Regions from separate parts of the Oceanobacillus sp. CAU 1775 genome, predicted to be linked through region 1. Evidence: riboswitches for the same ligand, from Rfam matches in the RefSeq annotation. Region 1 holds a riboswitch; each other region holds the start of a gene.
The links. A riboswitch is a leader RNA that binds a small molecule or an ion and turns the genes downstream of it on or off. The one in region 1 is predicted to bind thiamine pyrophosphate.

Region 1 (5,097 bases):
ATGAGGCATGAAAGTTCCTGGACCGTTTACATTCGGATGGTTAGCAGCATACTCAGCAGCTAATCCGTAAAAAGCTAAGGATGTTTTCATTTGTTCATTTAACGAATGATCGGTTGTAAGGCTTGCAGTTATTATGGAACCTAGTAAACAGCCTGCTCCCGTAACTTTTGTCAACAGAGGATGACCAGTATGATTTTCAATACATGTTTCATCTGAATAAATAATATCTGTTTCTCCTGTAACAATCGCAGTAGTTTGATACTTTCTAGAAACGATTGCGGCAACTTCTTCTAAGTTCCCAACCCCGATTGATTCAACACCTTTTGTCTGCCAAGGAATATCAGCGAGGAAAGCCATTTCACCAGCATTTCCTTTAATGATAGTTGGTGTTACTTCATTTAAAATCTTCCGAACAGCTTGTGAACGAAACGATGTTGCAGCAACTCCTACGGGATCTAATACTACTGGAATATTTCTTTCATTCGCTATTTTACCTGCAATGATCATAGCCTGAAGATCAGCCTCTGTTAATGTTCCAATATTAATTAAAACACCATCAGCAATACTTGCCATTTCGGCTGCTTCTTCTCGAGACTTTGCCATTATTGGTGATGCTCCAAAAGCTAATAAGCCATTAGCTGTAAAGTTCATTACGACTTGATTTGTCAGGTGGTATATAAGAGGTTGCTTTTCTCTAACATGTGCAATAATTTCTGAGTTCATATCTCAACACCTTCCAGCCGGATTCCCCAATGATTCGTAGGACCACTGCCAGCTCCTATATCAAAGGAATGTTTGATAGCAGCAGTTACAAATGTTTTCGCATTTTTTACAGCCTCAACTAATGGTTGTCCTTTACTTAAGTTAGCAGTAATTGCTGCTGCATAGGTGCAACCAGTTCCATGTGTATTGTTGGTTGGAATTCGTGGCGAAGAGAAACTATGCATTTTTACTCCGTCATAAAGAAAATCAATTGCATCGCCTTTCAGATGACCACCTTTGATTAAGGCAGCTCCAGCACCATACTTATTTACTAAAAGATGTGCTGCTTCCTGCATTTCAGTCTCTGATTCTATTTTTACTCCAGTAAGAAATTCAGTTTCAGGAATGTTAGGAGTAATTACAGTAGTGAGCGGAATAAGTTTATCACGTAAAAAATCTCTCGCTTGGTTTTCGATTAAAACATCACCACTCGTCGCAACCATCACAGGATCCATGACATATGGCGCATTAATATTTACAATTTTATTATAGATGACTTGCATCATTTCCTGATTAGCGATCATACCTGTCTTAAATGCATGTATTGGCATATCTGAAATGATAGATTCCAATTGTTGTTCAATCATTTCTAGTGAAACATGAGAGATTGCCTGAACACCAGTTGTATTTTGTGCAACAATTGATGTGATAACTGACATTCCGTAACTCCTGAGTTCTTGAAATGTTTTTAAATCCGCATGAATTCCAGCTCCGCCACTTGGATCTGTTCCAGCAATTGTTAGAGCGCACGGCACTTGTTGATTAATATGATTTGTCATAGCTTTTTTAGACACTCCTTAATTGTGAAGCAATTTTCTACTATTAACCTTTGAAACAATAATTAGTCCGATAATTGATCCAGATAAACTACTTACAAGGAATGCAGGAATGAATGCAAAAGCTCCAACAGCAGTACCCATAAAGATAGTTGCAAATGGTACCGCGAACATTGCTCCAATTACACCACTTCCAATTCCTTCTCCAACTGCAGCAAGTGATTTTATTTCAGTCTTTTTATAAAGAATGCCTGCTAAAAATGCACCAACCATCGCTCCAGGAAATGCGAGAAGTGTACCCAGTCCAAGCATATTACGTAATAGACTAATCATGAATGCAATGATTACGGCGGGACCTGGTCCAAGGGTAACAGCTGCCATAACATTTATTGCGTGTTGCACTGGATAAGCTCTTGCTACACCTGCAGGGAACCAGATAAGCTGAGCACTTATCGTTCCAATCGCAATAAAAACAGCCATTAATGTTATTAAACGTGTACGATTCATTATTTACCTCCTCTCATAATAGGGGGGATAAAATCAAAAAAACCAGATCTACGAGAGACCTGGTTTCATCAGTAAAATAGTTATGACACAGATGTGCCTTCCTACTTCCCTCCGCTGGTATTACCCAGATCAGGTTCATTAAGAGTCGGAAAGTATGCTACACTTTCCTCTCAGCCCACGATTGGGCACCCCTAGTAGTGGTAAAACTTATTTGATTCATGAATAATCATATCAGATAAATTACTATCTGTCATACAATCTACTTAAAGAAAGACAAGATTTTGAATTTACTTTTTCTTATAATTGAAAAGAAACTAAAAAACATTTATAATTCAACTAAATGTTCATGGTTAAAAGTCATAGTAGACAAAGTAGGGGGAGTAAGTTAAATGGAGAATTTAAGTTTAAATGAAGTTATGCAAGAAATTGAAAAAAGGTTAAATGAAAATCCTGAACCTATCCATGAAGTTCAGTCATTGTATCAATTTGAGATTAGTGGGGAAGAGGAAGGTGTCTATCAATTAGATATACAAAATGGTACGGCGAAGGTTAGTGAAGGGGTAAAGGCCGATGCAGATTGCACATTAAAAATGTCGCTCAAAAACTTCCATAAATTTCTTGCTGGAAATCTAAATGGAACGGTAGCATTTATGACTGGGAAATTAAAGTTGGATGGAGATATGACCAAGGCTTTAAAACTAGAAAGTCTTTTAAAGAAATATAAACTAAGTGAATAACATTGGAAAAGGACTCTTTGTTAATAAGAGTCCTTTTTCTATTCCATCAACAATTTTTTGGAAATTAACCCAAGTACTAAACCTAAGAATATAGAGGAAAGGGTCCCTAAAAGAAAATATTCCGCCCAGTTACGATCATCAAGTTGTTTAAATCGCGCGATTGATTTTGCAGCAATTATGAAAGCAATAGATTGATAAGAACCAATCATTGTCAATACAATTACTAGTAATCTCTCAATATATCCGATTAGTTTTCCACGAGAACGCAGGGGAGAGGAGTACGAATAGTAATGATATTCCTCTGTAAAACTATTATCGGTATTGGGTACATTTTTTTCACTTTTATTACTTATTTTATTTCTCAAAGTTAATTCACCTTCAAAATTTGTAAATTCTGAGGGCAGGGAGCCAACAACATATTTTACTATGTGGCCACTGACGGTTGTGGCTAGAATAAATAAAATTAGTATAAACAATGTTGTCTGTATAATTCCTTCATGTAAATTCAATAAGCTGTTCCATATTGCTAGGGGTTCTTGTTGAAAGAATAGAAAGCAAGTCGTTACAATGATTGTTACATGTAATACTTGGTCCAGTAAGAAGAAACCAAGCTTTTTCATACTATCTTTTGTTTCTCCAAGTTTTATTTTCAATAAATCAATTAATAGATGTGTCATACAAATAAAAATTAACGGGAGAAAGAGATATTTTAAAATATGTTGAAATTCGTAGATAACTCCCCATATAAATAGAAGTGTAACTCCAGTTGCTAAAAGATGATGAATGAGATGCTTTTTTAGAAATGTTAATTTTTCTCTAACCATTTGATCGGTTTGAAGCCAAAAGTCAGCAATTAAATGCGCTAAGAGTAGCGATAATAATATCATTTTATATTCCTCTCGATTGGCAAGTAATCTTGTAAGCGGTTTGTAATATTTTGTTTAATACTAGCTTGCAATTCTGTTACCTTGTTAGTCGTTGACTCTGTTTCTAGACCATTTAATACCTGCACTATATTTTCAAATGCTTCTATAATAATATCCGTTTTACCATTTTTCATATGCGTTGATATGGTTGATTTGGTTCTGCCTAGATATTTACTAACTTTATTTTGCTGCCCTAAGATAAGGTACAAAGAGAAGACAAGAGATTGCAGCTCTGTTTGTGCATTTGCATGTTCTTGAGTAAGCTTTAGGTTGGTATTTAAAAGTAGCTCTAACGGGTTGCTATCTATTTCATAGCTAGCTTCTTTGTTTACATCTGGTAGCTTGAAATAAAATTGCATTCTTTTTTCTTGGTTCTTCAAATAGTTATTTGCTAGACGAGCTTCTTTCATTAGAGGATTAATCCACGTTTCAATATTTAACGTATTTAGTTCTTCTTCTATGCGCCCAAACGAAAGACCGAAATAGGGTGGGTGTTCTCGAAATTTCCAAATCCGACTCAAATAGAAAGCCAGTGTATACGCTGAAGCAAATCCATTACATACAACAACTAATTCATCACCTGCACGATGGATAACTTTTGTAGTGACAATATTTTGTGACCAATATGCTAGACTAACTTGGAATTGCTGCAGATAATTACTTATTTCATCGCCGATATCTATTTTGGAAGAATTTCTAACATCCATAATAAATACTGAAACTTCATTTCCCATGAAAAACCAGCCCCTTTATTGGTATAAGTTCGACTATATAGTCTAATATAACATAAGTAAGATGAAATTATCAAACTCCTATAAAGTTAGATGATTTGTACGAACTTATGCAAACTTGATGGTTTAATCTGTCGTTAGGAAATATTAAAAACAAATATATTATACATTGTTACAACCATTATTTGGAAGTGATATTCACAATACCTTCACCATTCTTGGTACATACTAAAAATAAGGAGGTGTTAGTGATGAGTAAAGACAACAAAAGTAAAAACAAGAAAAATCAATTCCTTGAAGACGATAAGGGTGTTCAAGCAGTTAAAAACCAACTGAATGAAAGTTATCAAAGTGGAGTTGTTGAGGACCAACTAGATAATAATAAAGGGATCCATCATTATAATAATAAGAGTAGATAAAATCATGTAATCAAGGACAGAAAATTAATATTCAAATCAATCTAACGTGGTTCTGTTCATCATTTTTTGATGAACAGAACCCTGTTGCTTTTGTGATATGTGGGTAGTGAGTAAAGGAAAAGTTAGAAGTCGGTCATTTAGAAGATAGCAAACATTTAAATACGAAAGAAGCCGTAATAAAAATAAAGTTAAACTTCCTAGCGATCTTTGCGGTAGTTCAATCAATTGAGTTTACCTGT
Region 2 (5,097 bases), on a different contig from region 1:
ATCTTGGTTGATCACGAATGTGGATGAGACTGAAGCATTTTTCAAGGGAACGATTGCAACGGAGGAAGATTGGAAAACAGCTGTTCAAGATTGGTTAGATATGGGTATTGAAAATGTAATCATTACGAATGGTAGTGAAGGCGCGATGGTTGGGAATAATGAGGAAGGAATTCATCATGTTCCAGCCGTTAAAGCGGACAAAGTCATTGATGTGACTGGCGCTGGAGATGCTTTTTCATCGGCGGTATTATTTTCTTGGTTAAATAACAAGCGTTTGACAGAGATTGCCCATATTGGAGCAGTCCACGCAGCAAAAACAATTGCATCACCCTATACCGTTAGACAAGATTTATCAGCAACACAATTACAAAAAGACATGGAGGAAACAAAATGAAAGAATATATCGTTTTATCAAAAGAAGTTCAGGAAGCAAAGGATGCTGGAAAACCAATTGTTGCACTAGAATCTACTATTATTTCTCACGGAATGCCATACCCGCAAAACGTTGAAACTGCACGTGCTGTCGAAACAATCATTCGTGAAAATGGAGCCGTTCCTGCAACGATTGCTCTTATTGATGGGAAAATTAAAATTGGATTAACAGATGAAGAATTAGAAGCTTTTGGAAATAGTGATGATGTTGCGAAGGTTTCGCGTCGTGATTTCCCTTATATTCTTGCGACTCGAAAAATGGGAGCAACAACGGTTGCAGCAACAATGATTGCCGCTGCACTAGCTGATATTAAGGTTTTTGCAACTGGTGGAATCGGTGGGGTTCACCGTGGTGCGGAAACAACAATGGATATTTCTGCGGACTTGGAAGAACTTGCGCAAACAGATGTTGCAGTTGTATGTGCTGGAGCAAAATCAATTCTCGATTTGGGATTAACCATGGAATACCTTGAAACAAAAGGTGTGCCTGTGATTGGTTATGAAACAGATACTTTGCCAGCATTCTTTAGTAGAGAAAGTAATTTTCCAGTGAATTTCCGTGCAGATGATGTTTCAGTAATCGCTGCGACACTGAAAACGAAATGGAAATTAGATCTTCATGGCGGAGCAGTTATTGCTAACCCGATTCCTGTAGAAAATGAAATCCCGCGTGCTGAAATCGATTCTATTATTGATCAAGCAATCGCAGAAGCGGAAGAAAATAATATTCAAGGAAAAGATGCTACCCCATTCCTTCTAGCAAAAGTAAAAGAACTGACAGAAGGAAAAAGTCTTGAAGCTAATATTGCATTAGTTAAAAATAATGCTAAAGTTGGCGCACAAATCGCTGTGGCTTTAGAAAAATAAATTTTAATTATGTACGAGAAAACAGTCCCGCTACATTTTGGTAGTGGGACTGCTTTTTTATGTTATTTTTCTAGAAGTTCCATGATGTTTTTTTCTGCCTGAGGATGACGTAATTTTCTTCTGGCTTCTTTTGCCCAGCCCTTTACAGCTTCGACGGAGACATTTTCCTTCTCGGCAATTTCTTTTAATGATATGTCTTCAATAATATAGTATTGCACCCACTTCCACTGTTTTTCTGTTAAAAGTTCTCTAATTTGCATCCAGAGGTGGCTGTTGTCTGTGAGGTGCTCTGTAATGATGTCTTTTTGTGGTTCGGTGTTAGTTGAATTTTGGTAATTTGCTCGGTCTAATGTTTCTTCCTCTTCTGTTGCCATTGGTGTTTCTTTGTTTATTCTCCGACTTTCCTTCCGAATCAAATCAATTAAACGACGATGAATAATAAAATTAAAATAGGTTGAAAGTGGCCCTTTATCTGGCTGGTATTTTTTATATGCACTCCACATGGCAATTAGCCCCTCCTGATAAAATTCCTGGTGCGGATCCTGAATCCTTAACTTATGAAGATGATAATGAATCCGCCGCTCATTCTGCTCAACAATCTCCTCAAACGAAAACCCCTTCATAAAATCCCCCCTACCAAATACATCCTCACCCCTATAATCGAAAACCAACTCGGAAAGGGGGTGAATGAAACATGGGGACGGTTCTCATGTTGCAATGAATGCAACGCGAGAACCGTCCCCATGTTTCACTTTTCTTCTAGATCGACTGGCCAGTGTTGTTGTTTTTCGGCCATTTCCCAGAACATGTATTCAAATAGGCTTGTTTTTACTACGATTTCTTCTAATTCTTTTAGATCACGTTCTGGTTTTCCTTCGGTTATTTCATTGATGAGCGTTTTACAGTCCTCGGCTAATGCTGTGAAGCCGTCTGAGGAATACATTCTCACCCAATGTCCGTAAAATTCATGCTCCAATGCGCCGTCCCATTTGGCTAATTCTTTTCCAATAAAATTATAGCTCCAAGCACAAGCCAAAACGGATGCAACGACATTTTCAACTCCGCCTCGCTGCGATACGTTTAGCATATAGCTTGTGTATGCAGTCGTTGTTGCTGCTGTCTCTGTTTCCTCAAGTTCTTCATGCGTTATTCCAAATCTACTTGCATATTGGCGGTGTAAATCCATTTCCATGTTCAATGTTCCATCAAGTAGCTTTGCAAAAACGGACATCGTTTTTAAGTCAGGCGCTTTTGCACTTCCGAGAGCAAATAAACGAGAGTATTCAATTAAATAAACATAATCTTGGTTCAACCAATGTTTAAATTTATCCTGCTCCAGCCAACCTTCTCCGAGCCCTTTCACAAATGGATGCTCTAAATATGATTCCCAAATCGGTTCAACTTTGTCCCATAATCGATCTGTAAATTGTTTACTCATTATTTTTCCTCCTAATTTTTTTGATAATGCATTAGAACTTGATTCGAACAGGATCACCTCTTTTGACTAGGAAAAGAAAACACAAAAAACCCCATCACTAGAGTACTAGAAATGGGGTTAGCAATTTATAAATAAATTCAGCTAGATTTCTTCATCCACTTCCCTACGCTAGCGTTAACTAGATCAGGTTCGAAGGGTCGATTACACATCTCTCAGCATTTCCATGCTCCCCTAGTCGATTCTTTAATATTCACTTAACACATACCATTATAGACATAGCGACATGAGCAAAGCAAGGAGATTGAAACATGGGGACGGTTCTCTTGTTTCAATTAATGCAACATGAGAACCGTCCCCATGTTTCACTAAATTTGTAGTTTATTTGAATTATGTTAGGGAAAGGCTAATTGTGGGTAGTACTATTGGTTGGTCAAAATAAATGGAGGGAGGTTTTTTGGTGAAGGAGTCTGAAAATAGACAAGAGCATGAAAATCCTGAAGAGGAACTTTCTTTTAAGAGTGCTTTGTATTCGTCTGTTTTATTTGTAGGTGGAGGAATTGTTTTGTTTTGGTTTCTATTATTTATCGCTTTTTCCCTAAGAGTATAAGGAGGTAAAAATAATATGCATCGTTATGAAAAGATTTGGCTCACATTAGCAGCTGCAATGTTGGTAATTGCAGTTGTATACAGTGGTTATCAAACCTTTGCACTTGGGCACGGACCCCCGAGCGGAGTTGGAACGATTGATCCAGAAAATGTAGAGAATACTGCTCCATTTGATAATCCAGGTGTATTTGAAGTAGGTGAAAATGAATATGAGGTTGTTATGATTGTAAGGGCTTTCTCTTTTGAACCTAGTGAAGTAGTCGTTCCTGCTGGTTCTACTGTTAATTTTATAATGACTTCTCCAGATGTTATCCATGGTTTTCAGGTAATTGATACAAATATTAATGCGATGGTCATGCCAGGACATGTTCAGGAGGCCTCACAAACATTCAATGAACCTGGTGAATATTTGGCTGTGTGTAATGAATATTGTGGAGCGGGACACCAGATGATGAGTATGACAATTACTGTTGAATAGGAGGGTTGCAATTGGAAGCGACTACGACACTTCGAACGAAATTAGATTCTGTATCTGGAAAAAGATCAGAAGATTCACGGATTACATTAACTTATTTTTCCATAGCATTTCTTACAATAATTATCGGAGGATTTTTTGGTTTACTGCAAGTGTTAAATCGGGCAGGCTATCTTGAACTTCCTGCTTGGCTAGATTACTATCAAGTATTAACTGCACACGGGGTATTACTAGTCTTAGTATTCTCTGTGCTATTTGTGTTTGGTTATTTTTATGCTGTACTTTCACATACAACGGACGGCTTACTTCCTATTGTAAGAAAAATGGGCTGGGCAGCATTAGGCATTATGCTCGTCGCTGTAGTTTTTGTTGTCACAACAATTCTAAATGGAACAGCCTCTGTCATGTATACTTTTTATGCACCAATGCAGGCTTCTCCTTGGTTTTATGTGGGGCTCTTCATTCTTGTTGTGGGAATTTGGACGGCTGCATTCAGCGGGTTTATTCAAATAGCCAAGTGGAGAAAAAGAAACAAAGGAAAACATATCCCAATTCTTGCGTTTTTTGCGATGGGTGTTTTTACGCTTATGTTTTTTGGGAGTCTTGGTGTAACCGCAGAAGTTTTAATGCTTATTCCTTGGGCTTTTGGCTGGACAGAAACGATTAATGTCATGCTTAGTAGAACGTTATTCTGGAGCTTTGGACATACATTTGTAAACATTTGGTATTTAACAGCTGTTTCTGTTTGGTATGTAGTCGTTCCGAAAATTATTGGTGGTCGATTATTTAGTGATACATTAATTAGAGTTGTCGTTATTTTATTAGTTATTGCAAATATCCCTGGTGGTTTTCACCATCAGATTGTTGACCCTGGAATGTCAGAAGGTGTGAAACTTATTCACGCAGGAATGAGTATGGTAATTGGTTTCCCTTCTTTGATGACTGCCTATGCGATGTTTTATGTATTTGACCGAACAGGAAGGAAAAAAGGTTCAAAGAGCATCTTTGGTTGGGTAAAGAAAATGCCATGGGGTGACGTTCGTTTTCTCGCTCCAATGATTGCAATGATTGCATTTATTCCAGGTGGTGCAGGTGGAATTGCACAAAATGCCAACCAGCTGAACCAAGTCGTCCATAATACTTTATGGGTTGTCGGACATTTCCATCTAACTGTTGGTGTTACTGCAGTGCTCACCTTTTTCGGTGTGGTATATTGGTTAATTCCATACCTTTCAAAACGTGTGCTTACTCCACAAATGAATCGATTAGGTGTTATTCA
Region 3 (5,097 bases), on a different contig from region 1:
AAGACTTTTTTAACATTTATTATGATTCATCAAAAGAATACATGCACATACCAATAAAAAATGTCAGCCCTAGAGTAGATAGGATGTTGCTTGAAGAATTAAGTAGTAAATCATTGGGTTCCTATGCAACAAGATATAACTCATCCAATGAAGATAGAAGTATTAATATAAAACTTGCAACCCAAGCAATTAATGGAACGGTCATCTTCCCTGGAGAATCGTTTTCATTTAACGAAGTTGTTGGTGAGAGAACGAAAGATAGAGGCTACAAAAAGGCACAGGTGATTGTTCGAGGTGAATTTGCAGAAGACATTGGTGGAGGTATTTGTCAGGTTTCCTCAACATTATATAATGCAGTAGAGCAAGATGGAATTCAGATTTTAGAAAGGTATACACATAGTAGAGATGTACCTTATGTTCCTCCCGGCCGCGACGCAACAGTAAGTTGGTGGGGACCAGATTTTTCTTTTAAAAATCTTTATAACGAACCGATTGTAATTAAAGCAAGAGCATCTAAAGGAAATCTTTATATTGAAATGCTGTCCAGTGATACTGTCGGTTATTTTAAAAGTAATTAAAAAAGCAGCATCCTCCGAAGAGAATACTGCTTTTTGGCATTATAAATTATTCAGCTTTTTGAAGCTCTAATTCAAAGTGGATTTTAACATCATCAGATACTAGTACGCCACCAGTTTCTAAAGCAGCGTTCCAAGTTAAACCAAATTCTTCACGGCTAATTGAAGTTTTACCGCTGAAACCAGCTACAGTTGCGCCAGCCATTGGATCTTTACTTTGTCCTTCAAATGTCACATCAAGAGTAACTTGCTTAGTAGTACCACGCATTGTTAAATCTCCAGTTACATCATAGTTATTTCCGCCAGTACTTTTAATGTCAGTAGCAACGAAAGTTAAGTTAGGATGATTTTCTACATCAAAGAAATCGCCTGAACGAAGGTGGTTATCACGGTCTTCGTTACGAGTGTTAACACTTGCAGCATCAATTGTAATATTGATTGTTGCATCTGTTAAATCTTCTGGATTAAGAACAAAAGTACCATCAAATTTATCAAAAGTACCTTTCGCTTTTGAAATCATCATATGTTTTACTGAAAATCCTACTTCACTGTGTGCTGTGTCTACGTTCCAATTTGTTTTTGTCATGTTAAATGACCTCCATGTAAATTATTTTTTAAAAGTAGATTACGTTACTTACTTTATGATACTTAGTATAGATTAATAAATAACTAATGTCAAGTATCTTTAATTAAAAATTGTTTATTTAAATATAAAATTAGTTTCTAAAAAAACCTTAGTATACTAAGATGTTTAGGCTAACTATTATCTATTCCTTCTTTTATCCACTGTTAAACTTTCTATTCCTAATTATTTCCTTTAAAATAGAGAATATCTGATATTTCGTTATAATTAAAAGATAACGAAAATCATATTATAAGAGGAGAGATAGTATGCAGAAGGCGTTTAATCCAAAATGGGACTTAGATTCAATTTTTGAAGGAGGGAGCACATCTTTAGAGTTTAAGAGATATATAGAAGATATTAAAAAAGAAATGAAAAGTTTATCTGTTCAACTCGAAGAATTCCAACCGAATGAAAAAAACGTAGATGAAAAATTAGTAAAAATTATCGATGCGTTAGAAAATATAATGACGAAGGTAAGACAAGCAGGAGCATTTGTAAGTTGTCTTAGTGCACAAGATGTAAATGATGCAGAAGCTGAAATCCTTGTTGGTGACCGAAGTGCCCTCGGTGCAGAATTTAGTGGAATTATGACTACTTTTAGAGATAAAATTGTATCAATTCCTGAAGAAGAATGGAATCAGTTACTCCAAAATGAGAATTTAAAAGAACTTACTTATATTTTAAATGAATATCGAACAAACGCTCAAGATTTATTACCTAAAGAACAAGAGGTATTAATTAGTGATTTAGCAGTGAATGGTTACCATGCATGGAATCAAATGTACAGCACACTAGTAGGTACAATGAAGGTTGAACTTGAAGAAGATGGCGAGGTAAATACATACTCTATTGGTCAGGCTTCAAATAAACTAAGTTCACCTAATCGAGAGTTCAGAAAATATGTTTATGAAAAATTAGATGCAGCATGGAGTGAGCAAGCACCATTATTTGCTCAAACCCTTAATAATTTAGCCGGGTTCCGCATCCAAACGTACAAACACCGTAAATGGGATAATATTTTACAAGAGCCGCTAACAATTAACCGTATGCAACAAGGGACATTAGATGCGATGTGGCGAGCAATTACGAATAACAAACATCATTTTGTTAAGTATTTAAATAAAAAAGCTGAACTATTAGGACTTGAAAAATTAAGTGTTTATGATGTGAATGCACCAGTATCAAAAACGGAACAAAAGTCTAGCTATACAGATGGAGCAAACTTTATCATTGAACACTTCCGTGCATTCAGTCCGAAAATGGCAGATTTTTCACAGCAAGCATTTGAAAATCGTTGGATTGAAGCAGAAGACCGTCCAGGTAAAAGACCAGGTGGCTTCTGTACAAGTTTCCCCGATAGCAAAGAGACGAGAATCTTTATGACATACTCAGGAACTGCTTCCAACATATCAACCTTAGCTCACGAACTAGGTCATGCATATCATCAACATGTGATGAATGATCTACATGGTTTAAATCAAAGATATGCGATGAATGTGGCTGAAACAGCTTCAACCTTTGCAGAAATGATTGTAGCTGATGCTGCAGTTAATAATGCTTCCTCTAAAGAAGAAAAATTAGCAATGCTAGAAGATAAGGTAAGCAGAAGTGTAGCATTCTTCATGAATATTCATGCACGCTTTATTTTTGAATTAAACTTCTATAAAGAAAGAGAAAATGGATTCGTTTCTGTAAATCGATTAAATGAATTAATGATTGATGCACAGAAAGAAGCCTATCAAGATGCTTTGGCTGACTATGATGAAAACTTCTGGTCATCAAAATTACATTTCCATATTACTGGAGTTCCGTTTTATAATTTCCCTTATACATTTGGTTATCTTTTCAGTCTTGGAATTTATGCTTACGCTAAAAAACAAGGTGGTAGCTTTGAAGATGATTACATTGCACTATTACAAGATACAGGTCGTATGACTGTAGAAGACTTAGCAATGAAACACCTTAATGCTGATTTAACGAAACCTGATTTTTGGGAAGATGCGATCGCTCTTTGTGTAGAGGATGTAGAAGAGTTCCTATCGCTGTAAATTTGTAATTATTGATTTAATTCTGTATACTAAAGATAACAAAAAAAGTAAATGAAAAGCCTACAGGGGGAGCTATTGAAGCTGAGAGTGAACATGTAAATGTTCAGACCCTTAGAACCTGTTAGTTAATACTAGCGTAGGGATTGTGGTTTTTTGATGGATAAAAAAGCAATGTGAGCGGATTCCCCATCAGGACCTTCCCTTGGCATTGCTTTTTTTGTTGGAAAAAATGCTTTCAAAAGGGGAGTTAATTCATTGAATCGAAAGAAAATCTTATTTTTAGTAGAAGTGTCTATATTTACAGCGCTTGCATTATTACTTGATATATTACCACTATCCTTTAAGCTATGGGCACAAGGCGGATCTGTATCATTTGCAATGATTCCTGTATTTATTGTTGCGTTCCGTTGGGGAATAAAAGGTGGCTTATTATCTGGTTTCCTTTGGGGGATGTTACAGATTGCTGTAGGAAATGCGTATATTCTAACACCGTTACAAGGGTTCATTGATTATGCAATTGCCTTTACAGTAATAGGTTTTGCTGGTATCTTTGCTAAGCAAATTCAAGAAGCGGTTAAAGATGGAAAGGTGAAAACTTATTTAACTTATATTACTGCTGGTGTCTTAGTAGGTTCTGTATTAAGATTTTTAGCACACTATGTTGCAGGAGCGGTATTTTTCGGATCTGCAGTTGAAGGGCAATCACCATGGATTTATTCACTAATCTATAATGCGTCTTATATGTTCCCGTCATTTGTATTATCAGCAGTACTTGTCTTTTTCTTGTTCCACAAACAACCTAGAACGTTGTTGAATCTAGCTACTAATTAATTGTTTTAAGGAATCTGCTCACATAAAAAATCCCCTATTAGTCATCTGCATAAAGCAGCTGTACTAATAGGGGTTTTTAATTACACGCGGTTAAAGCTTAGTGTTATGAGGAGTACCTAGAATGAATCAAAGTAATAGCATGATGTATGAATTATTAGTATACTTCTAAGTATAAAATATATTTGGAAGTGGGGGAAGGTCATGCAAGCATTTGTATTAGAATATGGAGAATTAAAAGTAAAGGATATGCCCGAGCCAGTAGCAGGAAAAAAAGAAGTTGTTGTTAAATTAAAAACTGCAGGATTAAATCGCAGAGACCTTTATATTCCTAGACGTCATGGGAGTGACAAAAAAGCACTTATCCTTGGATCAGATGGAGCAGGAATTGTTGAATCGATTGGAGAAGCCGTATCATCTGTTCAGGTAGGTGACGAAGTAATTATAAATCCATCGCTTCGTTGGAAGAACAACTCGGATGCACCACCTCCTAGTTTTGATATCTTAGGGATGCCTGATAATGGAACTTTTGCAGAAAAAATTGTTTTATCTGAAGATCAGGTTGAACAAAAACCTAACTACCTTTCATGGGAAGAAGCTGGCACGGTTGCTTTATCAGGATTGACAGGTTACCGTGCATTAGTAACAAAGGGTCAAATCAAGGCAGGAGACACATTATTTATACCTGGAGCAGGTAGTGGGGTCAGTACTTTCATTATTCAATTGGCTAAAAGTATTGGAGCAAAGGTAGTAGTTACTTCCCGAAGTGAAGCCAAATTGAAGCAAGCTAAAAAGATCGGTGCGGATATTGCAATATCTACACATAGTGATTGGAAAAAAGAATTAGAAGATGTTGTAATCGACCTTGCTATAGATAGTATTGGTGCTGCGACATTTAATCGTACATTAGAAGTATTAAAAAAAGGTGGAAAAATTGTCACGTTTGGAGCTACAACAGAAGATGTAGTTGATCTGAATTTGAGAGAGTTTTTCTATGGACAATATCAATTAATCGGATCGA

Region 2: it holds a riboswitch for thiamine pyrophosphate, as region 1 does, so the genes downstream of both, tenA (thiaminase II) here and thiW (energy coupling factor transporter S component ThiW) in region 1, are expected to answer to the same signal.
Region 3: it holds a riboswitch for thiamine pyrophosphate, as region 1 does, so the genes downstream of both, thiT (energy-coupled thiamine transporter ThiT) here and thiW (energy coupling factor transporter S component ThiW) in region 1, are expected to answer to the same signal.

What each region holds. Positions count from the first base shown of each region.
Region 1 is NZ_JBTLRO010000002.1:228,968-234,064, reverse strand. Features, by position in the region: gene thiM (hydroxyethylthiazole kinase) at 1-723, opposite strand, end outside; gene thiD (bifunctional hydroxymethylpyrimidine kinase/phosphomethylpyrimidine kinase) at 720-1,541, opposite strand; gene thiW (energy coupling factor transporter S component ThiW) at 1,560-2,045, opposite strand; TPP riboswitch at 2,135-2,248, opposite strand; gene ACXYMZ_RS04425 (SCP2 sterol-binding domain-containing protein) at 2,435-2,782, shown strand; gene ACXYMZ_RS04420 (DUF3307 domain-containing protein) at 2,821-3,669, opposite strand; gene ACXYMZ_RS04415 (hypothetical protein) at 3,666-4,442, opposite strand; gene ACXYMZ_RS04410 (hypothetical protein) at 4,691-4,858, shown strand.
Region 2 is NZ_JBTLRO010000001.1:546,227-551,323, reverse strand. Features, by position in the region: gene ACXYMZ_RS02625 (carbohydrate kinase) at 1-394, shown strand, start outside; gene ACXYMZ_RS02620 (pseudouridine-5'-phosphate glycosidase) at 391-1,299, shown strand; gene ACXYMZ_RS02615 (sigma-70 family RNA polymerase sigma factor) at 1,362-1,922, opposite strand; gene tenA (thiaminase II) at 2,048-2,737, opposite strand; TPP riboswitch at 2,881-2,980, opposite strand; gene ACXYMZ_RS02605 (cytochrome c oxidase subunit 2A) at 3,195-3,344, shown strand; gene ACXYMZ_RS02600 (cytochrome c oxidase subunit II) at 3,360-3,821, shown strand; gene ACXYMZ_RS02595 (cbb3-type cytochrome c oxidase subunit I) at 3,833-5,097, shown strand, end outside.
Region 3 is NZ_JBTLRO010000004.1:166,572-171,668, forward strand. Features, by position in the region: gene ACXYMZ_RS08715 (VanW family protein) at 1-578, shown strand, start outside; gene ACXYMZ_RS08720 (YceI family protein) at 625-1,161, opposite strand; gene ACXYMZ_RS08725 (M3 family oligoendopeptidase) at 1,467-3,248, shown strand; TPP riboswitch at 3,304-3,409, shown strand; gene thiT (energy-coupled thiamine transporter ThiT) at 3,504-4,079, shown strand; gene ACXYMZ_RS08735 (zinc-binding dehydrogenase) at 4,281-5,097, shown strand, end outside.